2 regions of the Peteryoungia glycinendophytica genome follow, and region 2 is predicted to be linked to the other one. Evidence: predicted binding sites of a transcription regulator. Region 2 holds the regulator's gene; the other holds the start of a gene.
The links. The regulator LexA, encoded in region 2, represses DNA repair genes until DNA is damaged. The targets are predictions, from matches to a motif close to TGTTCNNNNTGTGTTCNG.
Positions count from the first base shown of each region.

Region 1: FJQ55_RS13875 (DUF5680 domain-containing protein) is a predicted target of LexA. The motif match lies at 1,937-1,954, and genes of this name have one in related genera.

Region 1 is NZ_VFYP01000001.1:2,825,297-2,830,878, reverse strand. It holds gene FJQ55_RS13880 (hybrid sensor histidine kinase/response regulator) at 1-1,363, opposite strand, end outside; gene FJQ55_RS13875 (DUF5680 domain-containing protein) at 1,463-1,921, opposite strand; gene FJQ55_RS13870 (HWE histidine kinase domain-containing protein) at 2,036-4,579, opposite strand; gene FJQ55_RS13865 (biliverdin-producing heme oxygenase) at 4,536-5,123, opposite strand; gene urtA (urea ABC transporter substrate-binding protein) at 5,357-5,582, shown strand, end outside.
Region 2 is NZ_VFYP01000001.1:1,949,719-1,955,300, forward strand. It holds gene gltA (citrate synthase) at 1-474, opposite strand, end outside; gene FJQ55_RS09590 (ComEC/Rec2 family competence protein) at 751-3,267, shown strand; gene lexA (transcriptional repressor LexA) at 3,261-3,974, opposite strand; gene FJQ55_RS09600 (DUF1003 domain-containing protein) at 4,194-4,736, shown strand; gene FJQ55_RS09605 (VOC family protein) at 4,763-5,582, shown strand, end outside.

The DNA.
Region 1 (5,582 bases), 880 kb from region 2:
CGAAGGCGCCGAAATGGGCGGCCAGCGCCAGGCTTGCCGAGAGGAGCATGGTCCCGCAACCGACCGGGTTGATGTCGTAGAGATGGGCGCGCTTGAATTCGATGCCAGGCGGCGACAAACCGAGGTTCTTGTTGATGAAGAGATCGGCGGAAATGGCGCAGAGCCAGCTCATTGCGATGATAGAGAAGATACCGAGGGTTTGCTCCAACAGTCCGTAGATGCCGAGTTCCATCAGGAGGAGCGCAATCGCCACGTTGAAGACCAGCCAGACGACCCGGCCCGGATGGCTGTGGGTGAGCCGGGAGAAGAAGTTCGACCAGGCCAGCGAGCCGGCATAGGCATTCATCACGTTGATCTTCAGCTGCGAGATCACCACGAAAGCGGCCATCAACATCAGGGCAGCCGTGTCGTTCGGGATCATGTAGCCGAAGGCTGCGACATACATATGGGCCGGGTCGGCGGCTTCGCCGATTGGTACGGCGGTCGAGAGCGTCAGCACGGCGAGGAAGGAGCCGGCCAGCAGTTTCGGTACGCCGAGCACGACCCATCCTGGACCAGCCAGAAAGATTGCGATCCGGTGATGCAGCTTGCGAGCGCCTTCCGGCGGCAGGAATCGCAGGAAGTCGACCTGTTCGCCAATCTGCGGCATCAGCGCCAGGATGACGGCCGATGCTGCGCCGAATTCCAGGAGATCGAAGGGGGCGGCGTGGCCGAGGCCAGCATTGGAATGGTTGATGCCGGCAAAGGCGCGCCAGAGGTCGATCTTTTCCCAATCGAGAAAAGCGATGAAGACGAAGGGCAGCACGTTCAGCACGATCCAGAAAGGCTGGGTCAGCAGCTGGAACTTCGAGATCAGCCGGATCCCATAGGTCACCAGCGGCAGGACGACGACCGCGGAGATGATGTAGCCCAGCCACAGCGGTATGCCGAAGGCGAGCTCCAGGGCCTTCGTCATGATCGACGCCTCGATGGCGAAGAGCATGAAGGTGAAGCTGGCATAGATCAGCGAGGTGATGGTGGAACCGATATAGCCGAAACCGGCGCCACGGGTCAGCAAGTCGATATCGACGCCGTGGCGGATGGCATATTTGCTGATCGGGACGCCGACCAGCAGCATCAGGATTGCCGCCACGACGATGGCAAAGAAGGCGTTGGTCGTGCCATAGGCGATCGTGATCGTGCCGCCGATCGCCTCCAGCGCCAGGAAGGAAATCGCGCCGATCGCCGTCTGGGAGATGCGGCTGGAAGAGAATTTACGGGCGCTTTTCGCGGTGAAGCGCAGCGCATAGTCTTCCAGCGTCTGGTTGCCAACCCAGCGATTGTATTCGCGGCGGACAGGGATGATGCGTTGGCGTGCCGGCATGCCTAAATTCTAGCGCCTGATTGAAAATGACATAGGTTTAGGCATTTTCACGGGATTGGCCGGAATAGCAAGGGCAGAGACTGGGCCGTCGCTTCTGCCTCAGGGTTTTATTAGCCCTCCGTGGTAATCAAGGCGATAGGCCAGTCGTCCGCCAACCAGGATGCGTTCGATGCCTTGGAAGCTTGCGGCGTCGCCGACGGATTCGTCGACATATTCGCCCAATGGGTGCTGGAAGGTGAAGCCACCGAGGAAGCGGCCTTCCTGGTAAAGCGCGCCCAGGGCCTTCTGGATGATGTTCCCCGCGCGCTGTCCGTCAATCCCTTCAGGATCGAGTATGCGGCCGTAGTAGTTGAGCGCCCAGACGGGCTCTTCGTCCTTCCAGACGACTTCTTGCCCGATAAAATCGGTGCCGCCGAAATAGCTGTCGAGATAGCGAAAAGCGCCACGCGCGTAGTTCAGGTCATGCGCCCCGTGCCGGGATGCTCGCGGCTCCACAACCTTGCCGCCTACGTAACAGGCTGCCTTCGCCTCGACGATGAATTGCTCGAGCAGTCGCATGAAAGGTCTCACTTATGGAACAAAATGAGAACATATGCCGTGTGCATGCGTCTGGCAACCCTGTATCTGCAGGGGTTCCCAGCGGCTCGTGCTGCTCCTTTGGTCTTAGACGTTCTACGCAGTCGCTCGCAGCCGGTCCGACAGAGCCTTGAGCAGGGCGCCTGAGTCATAGGGCTTGCGAACGACGGGCACTTCGGCAAATCCATCGGGTACGATCGACCGATCATCGTAGCCAGTGGCAAAGACGAAGGGGATGCCGAGTCTCGTCAACTCTTCGGCGACCGGAACGGATGTGTCGCGCCCGAGATTGATGTCGAGGATGGCGATCGCCGGTGTAAATGTCTTCAGACGGCTCAAGGCGTCAGCGCTTGAACTTGCCGTCACGACGTTCTCGATCCCGGCATCGGCCAGCATCATTTCCGCGTCCATGGCGATCAGGACCTGGTCCTCGACGAGGAGGACGGGCAGGCCGTCCTGGAGCGGTTGGCTCTCGGTTGATGGCATCATGGTCTCGACGGGCTTCTCTTCGGTGATTTCGGCTGTCTCCCAGGTGAGGAAGCGACCCGGAATGCGAAACTCCGCCGCCAGTCCCTCCGGATTATAGTCGAGATGGCTTGATCCGCCAAGGTCGTAGGGAATGCTGCGCTCGATGAGCGCCGTGCCAAATCCCTTGCGGCCGATCGGACCGATTGTCGGCCCCCCCGTTTCCTGCCAGCGAATGACGCAGTCATCCTCTTCTGCCCGCTGCCATTCCACGATGAGCGATCCCCCCAGGCGCGACAGAGCGCCGTATTTGGCGGCATTGGTGCAGAGCTCATGAATAACGAGGGCGGCGACCGCATGGGCGCGCGCATCCAGCGTCACGGGCCCGCCTGTCAGCGAAAGCGTTTGCAAACCGGCGCGATAGGGCAGGAGTTCCGCCTGCAGCAGGCCGTATAACGAGCCGCCCCCGCCGCCGCGGGTTAGTTGGTCATGGGCGTGGGAGAGCGCATGGATGCGCCCCCGCAACGAGCCGATGTAATGCTCGATCGGCACCTCTTCCTGGCCCGGAGCAGCGACCAACGACTTGATGACGGCGAGGATGTTCTTCACCCGGTGATTGAGTTCTTCGTTCAGCATACGCTGGCGAACATCCGCCTTGCTGCGCTCTTCCTGCATCAGCTCGTTGTGATGGAGGACGATCTCAACGGTGGCCGAGCGGATAGCCTCGGCAATCTCCATGTCGGCATCCTGCCACGGTTCTGCCTGATGGCGCACCGTCTCCTTCCAGATGGCGAAACTCTTGCGCGGTGTCAGGCGATCGCCGAGAGGGCCTGTTTCGTAGGTCTTTTCCGGATTGCCGGCCCAGTTCAACGTCTGAAGTCTCTCCTTGCGGAAGAAGAAGAGATAGTCGCGCGGGATCTGCGACAGCGGAACGGCAAGCACGCCGGAAACTGTTTCAGGATACTCAGCTTCCGGGAAAACGGCGGAGAGGGACTTCGTGCCCCAGATACGGCCTTCCGAGGTTGCACTGACGAAAGTCGCGAGGGCTACTTCCTCACCCGCCGGTGGAACAGCACCGATGGCGGTCCATCGCCCATTCATCCACAGGCCGACGCCGTCGCAGGCGAGCAGTTTCTGGAATTCCGGCAGGGCGCCGGACAGAATCCGATCGACATCCGTCTGGTGGGACGCCGATTGGAGGAACCGGTCGAGGGCTCGACGGGCCTCGTTGGCGGTGTCGAGCTTACGCTTCTGGCGCAGGGCCAGCAGATGCAGCGAGAAGAATTCGCCGAACATTTCGGCCGCGATCCGCTCCGACATAGTCAGCGTCTTCGGCGCATAATGATGGCATGCGATCAGGCCCCAAAGCTGGTTGTCGAGGATGATCGAAATCGACATGGAGGCCGCGACCCCCATGTTGCGCAGATATTCGCAGTGGATCGGGGATACGCTGCGCAGATGGGCGAAGGACAGGTCCAGAGGCTGACGGACTTCATCGTCTTGCGGAAGCAGATCCACCCGAGTACCGCGCGCGTCGGAGATGACGCGGATCGGGTTCTGCATGTAAAGAATACGGGCCTGGCGGGGGATATCTGTGGCCGGGAAATACTGGCCAAGGAAGCTTTCAAGATCGACACGCTTGGCTTCGCTTGCGACCTTGCCTGAACCGTCCTCCTCGAAGCGATAGATCATGACGCGGTCGTAACCGAGGACCGAGCGCACGAGCTTGGCGGAGGAGGCGATCAACAGGTCGATATCGGTGATGTCCTTGATGCGGCCGATCATCTCGCGGGCGAGTTGAAGCGGTTGCGTGCGGCGCAGGGACGGCTCGAACTCGAGGATAGCGCCATCCTGCTGGCGATGCACGGCAATGTCGAAGTGATCGCCATTGGGGAGGCGCAAATGGGCAATCACGGCGGGGCGGCTGGAATCCGGCGCCTGGGCAATGGCATTGCGCAGGTCGTGGGTCGCTTCCTCGCCCAGGAGATCGGCGACTTGCCGGTTCTTCAGATTCCCGTCCAGACGCAGCATGCCGCCAGCATTGGCGGAATACCGGCGAACAGTGGTAATGGCCGGATCGCAGGCAAGCAGGCAGCCGTGTGGTTGAATGCTTCCGGGAATATGGATGGGTTCACGGTCGCAGTTCGACAGATCGACGGTAGGCACGGTTGGCATTCAGAACACTTTCGAAGGCGTTGCGAGCATAGTCGAAAGCGGTGTCGGCCCATGCTGCAGCGGCCCGTTCGTCATACACACACACGTTCTCCATACGGTCCGAAAACGCACGCCAGTTCGAAAAGTTCCGCGCCTGAGCAAAAAGATGGCGCGCGCCGTTCCTCTCGGTAAACCCGATTGCTTCTGCCCGTTTCGCGAGAAGCCTGGCGCCGAGGGCCGAGCCTTCGAGCACATAGAGAAGTCCCAGCAGTCCGTCGCCGGGTGGCGGCGTGAACGCTTCAAGCTCGTCGGGAGGCGCAAGGCCAAGGACCCGAAGGTCGGCGGTCAGTTCTTCGCCATAGAGGCCCGGCTTCCAGTCTTCGAAGCCTGCTGGCAGCGTTTGGGTGGCCAGCCAGGCTTCTACGGGCAACCGGAAGCGGGCCATGCCCTCCAGATAACGCGCATAGTCTTCCGCCGTCACGAATGCCCCGATCAGATCGTCGAGAGCCTGATGCGCCTGGCTGGTTGCCTGTTTCAGGTCGCTGCGGCGGGGGGATAAGTCCATGTCATGTCCTCTTGTCTGACTACCGGTATAGAGGAAAACGCGGCAAATTGGCAGCCGTTGCAGTCCAAGCGAGCGCAGTTGCCTCCGAGCGCCCTGTCGTCTTCCCTCTTTACCCCCATCGCCTACGTCAAACGACGTATACGATTTTGCACTGCGGCATCCGATAGTCCCCTCCAGCAACGGTTAAATTTCATTAACCGACCGGTTGCGACCAAGAAGAGGGGATCACAACAATGTCCATGAAGATGAAACTGACGGGCGCGCTTCTCGGCGCCATGCTATCGACGACAGCCTTCCACGGCGCGTTCGCCGCAGACGACACGATCAAGATCGGCGTTCTCCACTCGCTGTCGGGCACGATGGCAATTTCGGAAACGACGCTGAAAGACGCCATGCTGATGCTCATTGACGAGCAGAACAAGAAGGGCGGCGTTCTCGGCAAGAAGCTCGAAGCCGTCG
Region 2 (5,582 bases):
GCGCTGGTGCGGATCCGTGATGTCGGTGGAGTCGTGGTAGAAAGCCGACAGAGCGCCGACCGTGCCGACCATGACGGCCATCGGATGCGCGTCGCGGCGGTAGCCGGAGAAGAACTTGCTCATCTGTTCATGCACCATGGTGTGGTGCGTGACGCGGTAGTCGAAGTCCTTCTTCTGTGCCGGCGTCGGCAGTTCGCCGTAGAGCAGCAGGTAGCAGACCTCAAGGAAGTCACCCTTGTCGGCAAGCTGCTCGATCGGATAGCCGCGATGCAGCAGAATGCCTTCGTCGCCATCGATATAGGTGATCTTGGACTCGCAAGACGCGGTGGAGGTGAAGCCCGGGTCGTAGGTGAAGGCGCCGGTGTGCTTGTAAAGGGCTGCGATGTCGACAACGTCAGGGCCGATCGTACCGCCCTTGACGCTCAATTCGACCGTCTTGTCCCCGAGTTTCAAAGAAGCGCTTTTGTCCGTCATGCTAATCCTCCGGAATTGGCGGGAAGGCGTCTCCAAAAAGCCGCCATCGGTGAAGCGTGTTGATGTAGCTATATGATACGGAAGTTAATGCCAAGCTATCCAAAGGGCAAATTGTGCGTTGCGAAAACGGCGATGATCGAACCGAACGGTTCTAATCGATTTGATGCAAGCGCGCAGACTCCCGTGCCTCGAATTCACACGCTTTGATTGTCTCCCGAGAATGGATTATCATGCTCTTCGCTGGCGTTTGTCGCCGCCTCTGCGGGGTTGGGCCACGTGGTGGATCTGCTGGAAGGCAAGCTGGATTTGAATGGGGAGGCGTCACCGCCTGCCTCTGGTCAGGTGTGGCCAGCCCTGTCGCATACCCGTCGGACCTTGCCGCCTTCGATCCGTCCAACCGGCGGAACGCTCGCGCGAGCGGCTGACCAGATCAGCCGATTGCCAGGCGCGACGGCAAAGGCTGTCTCCCGCGAAATCGAGCAAGGGCATCTCTTCTTTTTCGTGCCAGTCTGCCTGGGGCTCGGCGCCGTCATCTGGTTCAACCTGCCGGTACCGCCCGCAGAATGGGCGCTCATGGCACTGTCAGCGATAGCCTTGGTGACTGTTGTGACGAGCATGGCAGGAACCATGCGGCGCTTTGTCTCTGTGGCGGGTTTGCTAGTGCTCGCCGGCATGGCTCTCACGGCGACCGAAATACGGCGCGCCTCTACAACCATCCTCGACACTCCCGTCCTGACTAAGGTGACAGGCCTGGTAGAGCGCCGGGAGGCGGGAGCAAGCGGAGAGTGGCGCTACGTGATCAGGCTTCTCCAGACGGAGGCCCCGATCCTCAGGCGTCCGCCGGAGCGTGTCTCGCTGCTTGCCCGCAGTCGGCACCAGCCTTTGAAAATCGGAGACGCCTTGACAGGTCGGGCGCGGCTTTCTCCGCCATCGGGGCCCGCCTTGCCGGGCATGAACGACTTCGCATTTCAAAGCTACTTTGCCGGCATCGGCGCGGTCGGCTTTTTCATGGGCGCTCCTCAATCCGTTACGGTCGCCTCTCTCCCGGCTGGCGACTACTGGGTCACGCTCGACCAGGCGCTATTCTCGCTGCGAGATCGGATTTCTGATCGCATTCATGCAGTCTTGCCCGGAGATACAGGAGCATTTGCCGCCTCCATCATTACGGGCGAGCGGCGGTCGATGTCGAAGGAAGCGACAGATGCCTTGCGACTGTCGGGGCTGGCGCACATCACCGCGATTTCCGGCCTGAACATGGCGCTCGCCGCCGGGATCTTCTTCGTCGGGTTGCGCGGCTTGCTCTGCCTGCTGCCCGTGTTGGCGCAACGCTATCCGATCAAGAAAGTCGCAGCTGCCGGTGCCTTGCTCGCCGCGACCGCGTATGTCCTCATTTCCGGCTATCAGGTATCCGCGCTCAGAGCCTATTTAATGACGGCAGTTATGCTGGTCGCCGTACTCATCGACCGCCCGGCGATCAGCCTGCGCAACCTCTCGGTGGCGGCGACCCTGATCCTGATCGCCCAGCCATCGGCAGTGATGGGGCCGAGTTTCCAGATGTCTTTTGCCGCGACGGCGGCACTGATCGCCGGCTATTCCGGCTGGCGATCCCGGCCACGCTCGATATGGCCCGCTCCAAAGTCTCCTACTGCCAAACTTGCCAGCTTCATCGTTAAGTTCATCGGGGGCACGCTTGCGACCTCGCTGATCGGCGGGCTCTCGACTGCGATCTTCGCCGTCACACATTTTCATCGCCTGTCGACTCACGGTCTCGAAGCCAATCTCGCGGCCATGCCGCTGATCTCCATCGTCGTCATGCCCGCAGGCTTCATCGCCATGTTGCTCATGCCCTTCGGCCTAGATGCGCCCTTTTTCTGGATCATGGGCCTTGGGCTCGATCTGGTCCTCGTGATGGCCCACACGGTCGCCGGCTGGGGTGACGGAGCGCTCGTCGCGCGGCAGCCTGCATGGTTTCCGATCCTGATCGTGACCGCGCTTCTGCTCCTGACGCTGCTTCACACCTGGTTGCGCCACGCCGGAACTCTGCTGTTGGCAATCACACTCGCCGCAGCAGCAGTCCGTCCCCCCGACACACCCGCAGATCTCTTCATCAGCGAAGACGGCCGACTGGTTGGCTTCTGGCCCAGGGGAAAGAATGAGGGAGAGGCAGGAAGCCTCGCCACAAACCGAAGCCGACCGCCTGCATTCCTCTTCGATCAATGGCAACCGGCGCTCGCTGTCAAACGTAACCAGCCGCCCATCCAGTTGAAATCGCCCGTCTTGCCGCCACCGGCGGACTGGAAAAACGGCAAGAGCTGGGATCAGCAGACAAGCCAGCAGGCCCGGCAAACTCTCACGGAACTGATAGGAGCAGCAAAGTCTGACGCCTTCACCTGTATCCGCGGAGCCTGCTCCGCCATGGTGTCCGGCGGCTGGAGGGTGGTGACCCTTGATCGCGCCGACCTCGCCGGCATTGCCTGCGACGTCGCCGACATTGTCATCCTTGCAGCACGGGCTCGCATGAGAGACTGCCGCTCGGGCGCGCGGTTCATCAGCGCAACGACACTGCGAAGCTCCGGCGCCATGGAACTGCGATTCGGAGAGCCCGGTGACAAGGTGATCAATGCCACGGCCGCATTTACCGGACAGCCGCGCCCCTGGACCATGCACCGCCTATACGACTGGCGAACTAACGCGACGGGCCGCGAACACGTAACGGATTTCCACGCAGCATCGCAAACCTACGAGCCGAATGTCGGGGAGCCGTCAAGCGACCAATACCTTCACTCTCAGTGATAACGGCGGATCAGGCCCACCAGTTTGCCCTGGATCTTCACCCGATCCGGCGGGAAGATCCGGGTTTCATAGGCTGGGTTGGCCGCTTCCAGAGCAATCGAAGCGCCACGCCGGCGAAAGCGCTTGAGCGTCGCTTCTTCGTCGTCGACGAGCGCCACGATGATGTCACCCGGATTGGCATTGGAGGCATTGCGGATGATCACCGTGTCGCCGTCGAGGATGCCAGCATCGATCATCGAATCGCCCTTGACCTCCAGCGCATAATGTTCGCCCGAACCGATCATCTCGGCCGGAACGGTGATGTCATGCGTGTTGTTCTGGATCGCCGAGATCGGCACGCCGGCTGCGATTCGACCCATGACGGGAACGCTGACCGAAGAGGTCTGCTCGGCAGCGGGTGTGCGGGCAGGGGCTGGTGGCGGCGCCTTGCCAAGGCTGCCTTCGATGACGCTCGGCGCGAAGCCCCGGCGCGGCTGCAGGCTCGGCGTATAGGCCTCCGGCAGCTTGATGACTTCGAGCGCACGCGCCCTGTTGGGCAGACGGCGGATGAAGCCGCGCTCCTCAAGCGCGGTGATCAGCCGATGGATCCCGGACTTGGAGGCGAGGTCGAGCGCGTCCTTCATCTCGTCGAAGGAAGGCGGCACGCCCGACTCTTTCATCCGCTCGTGAATGAAGAGAAGCAGTTCCTGTTGCTTGCGCGTCAGCATCGGCGAGGCCCCAATTGGTGAAACAAATCCAGAACAGACACTATATGTTCCATTTGTGTTCCGCAAGTGGATAAATTTCCGTGAACAGCTCACGCGAAAATGCGATAGGCCTCTTGGTCCTTGTCGTGAGAAAGCCATGAAGCGCGTTGTCCATGTGTTCGACTTGCGACGGGGCAAAAGGCTTTCAATTCCCCGAGAAGAACAAGTGAGAAGTCCAACATGCTGAAAGATTTGGAAAAGACCTTGCTTGGCAAGCAGGTTGATGAACTTTCGTCGGCAGAGAAAAAAGTTCTCAAGATAGCCAGGGAGCGGCGCACGGTCTCGACCAATGCCGGCGAGGATTTTCTGGCTGGTTCGAGCTTTGGTCAGCGTCTGGCGGATGCGATTGCCCGCGTGGGCGGCTCCTGGAGCTTCATCATCGGGTTCATGTTCTTTTTGGTGGCTTGGGTTGTCCTCAACACAGTGATCCTGTCGACCCGACCGATTGACGCCTATCCTTTTATCTTCCTGAACCTCATCCTCTCGATGATCGCGGCCATACAGGCACCCATCATCATGATGAGCCAGAACCGTCAGGCCGAACGCGATCGTTTCATGGCGGCGAAGGACTATGAAATTAATCTGAAGGCCGAGATCGAGGTTCTCGCGCTGCATCACAAGATCGATGAGCAGGTGCTGAAGGAACTGCGCGAGACCCGAGCCGAGATCGACGCCCTCCGGCAGTCGGTCGAGACCCTTACAAAACAGTCTGCCCAGCCTTAATTGCACGGGAGAAAAGAGCGTCATTCATGTCCCATGTCTCCCAATCTCCTCGTGCCGTTGATCATCTCGTGCTGCCGGTCGTCGATCTCGATACCGCCCGCCAGCGCCTGACCAGGCTCGGCTTCACCGTCGCTGCAGATGCCACCCATCCCTTCGGCACCCGGAATGCCTGTGTCTTTTTCGCGAATGACACCTATCTGGAACCGCTGGCCGTCGGAAGCCGTGAGGATTGCCTGGAGGCGGCTCGCACCGGTAACGTTTTCGTCGCCCGGGATTTGGCTTATCAGTTTCGTCGTGGCGAGGGACTGTCGGCCGTGGTCGTAAAGACGTCAGATGCCGAAGCGGATCACGCCCGTTTCGTCGCAGAAGGTCTGTCCGGCGGTGAGATGTTGGGTTTTTCGCGCCAGTTCCGCTTCCCGGATGGGCGTGCGGCGGAAGCGGCGTTCAAGTTGGCCTTCGCCGCGGATCTCCGATCTCCGGATTTCTTCGCTTTTTCCTGTGAGCGGGTAAACCCTCTGCCCGTGGATCGCGGGGCATTGCAGGTGCACGCAAATGCCGCAGCCTGCTTATCTCGCATCGTGCTGTCTGAACACAATCCGAGCGACTTCCAGTATCTCCTGGAAGCGGTGCTCGACCAGCGCGACGTCACCGCTCATTCATTCGGGCTGTCGATCAAATGTGCCAATGCCACGGTGGATGTCCTAACGCCTGACGGGTTGTCTGCCCATTACGGACTTGCAGCGCCAGTGACGGAGCGCGGCTTGCTGGGGGCTGCAGTCGTGGTCGTGAGCCACGATCTCGGCGTGACAGCACGTTGCCTCGCTGCTAATGGCATCGCCTATCAAA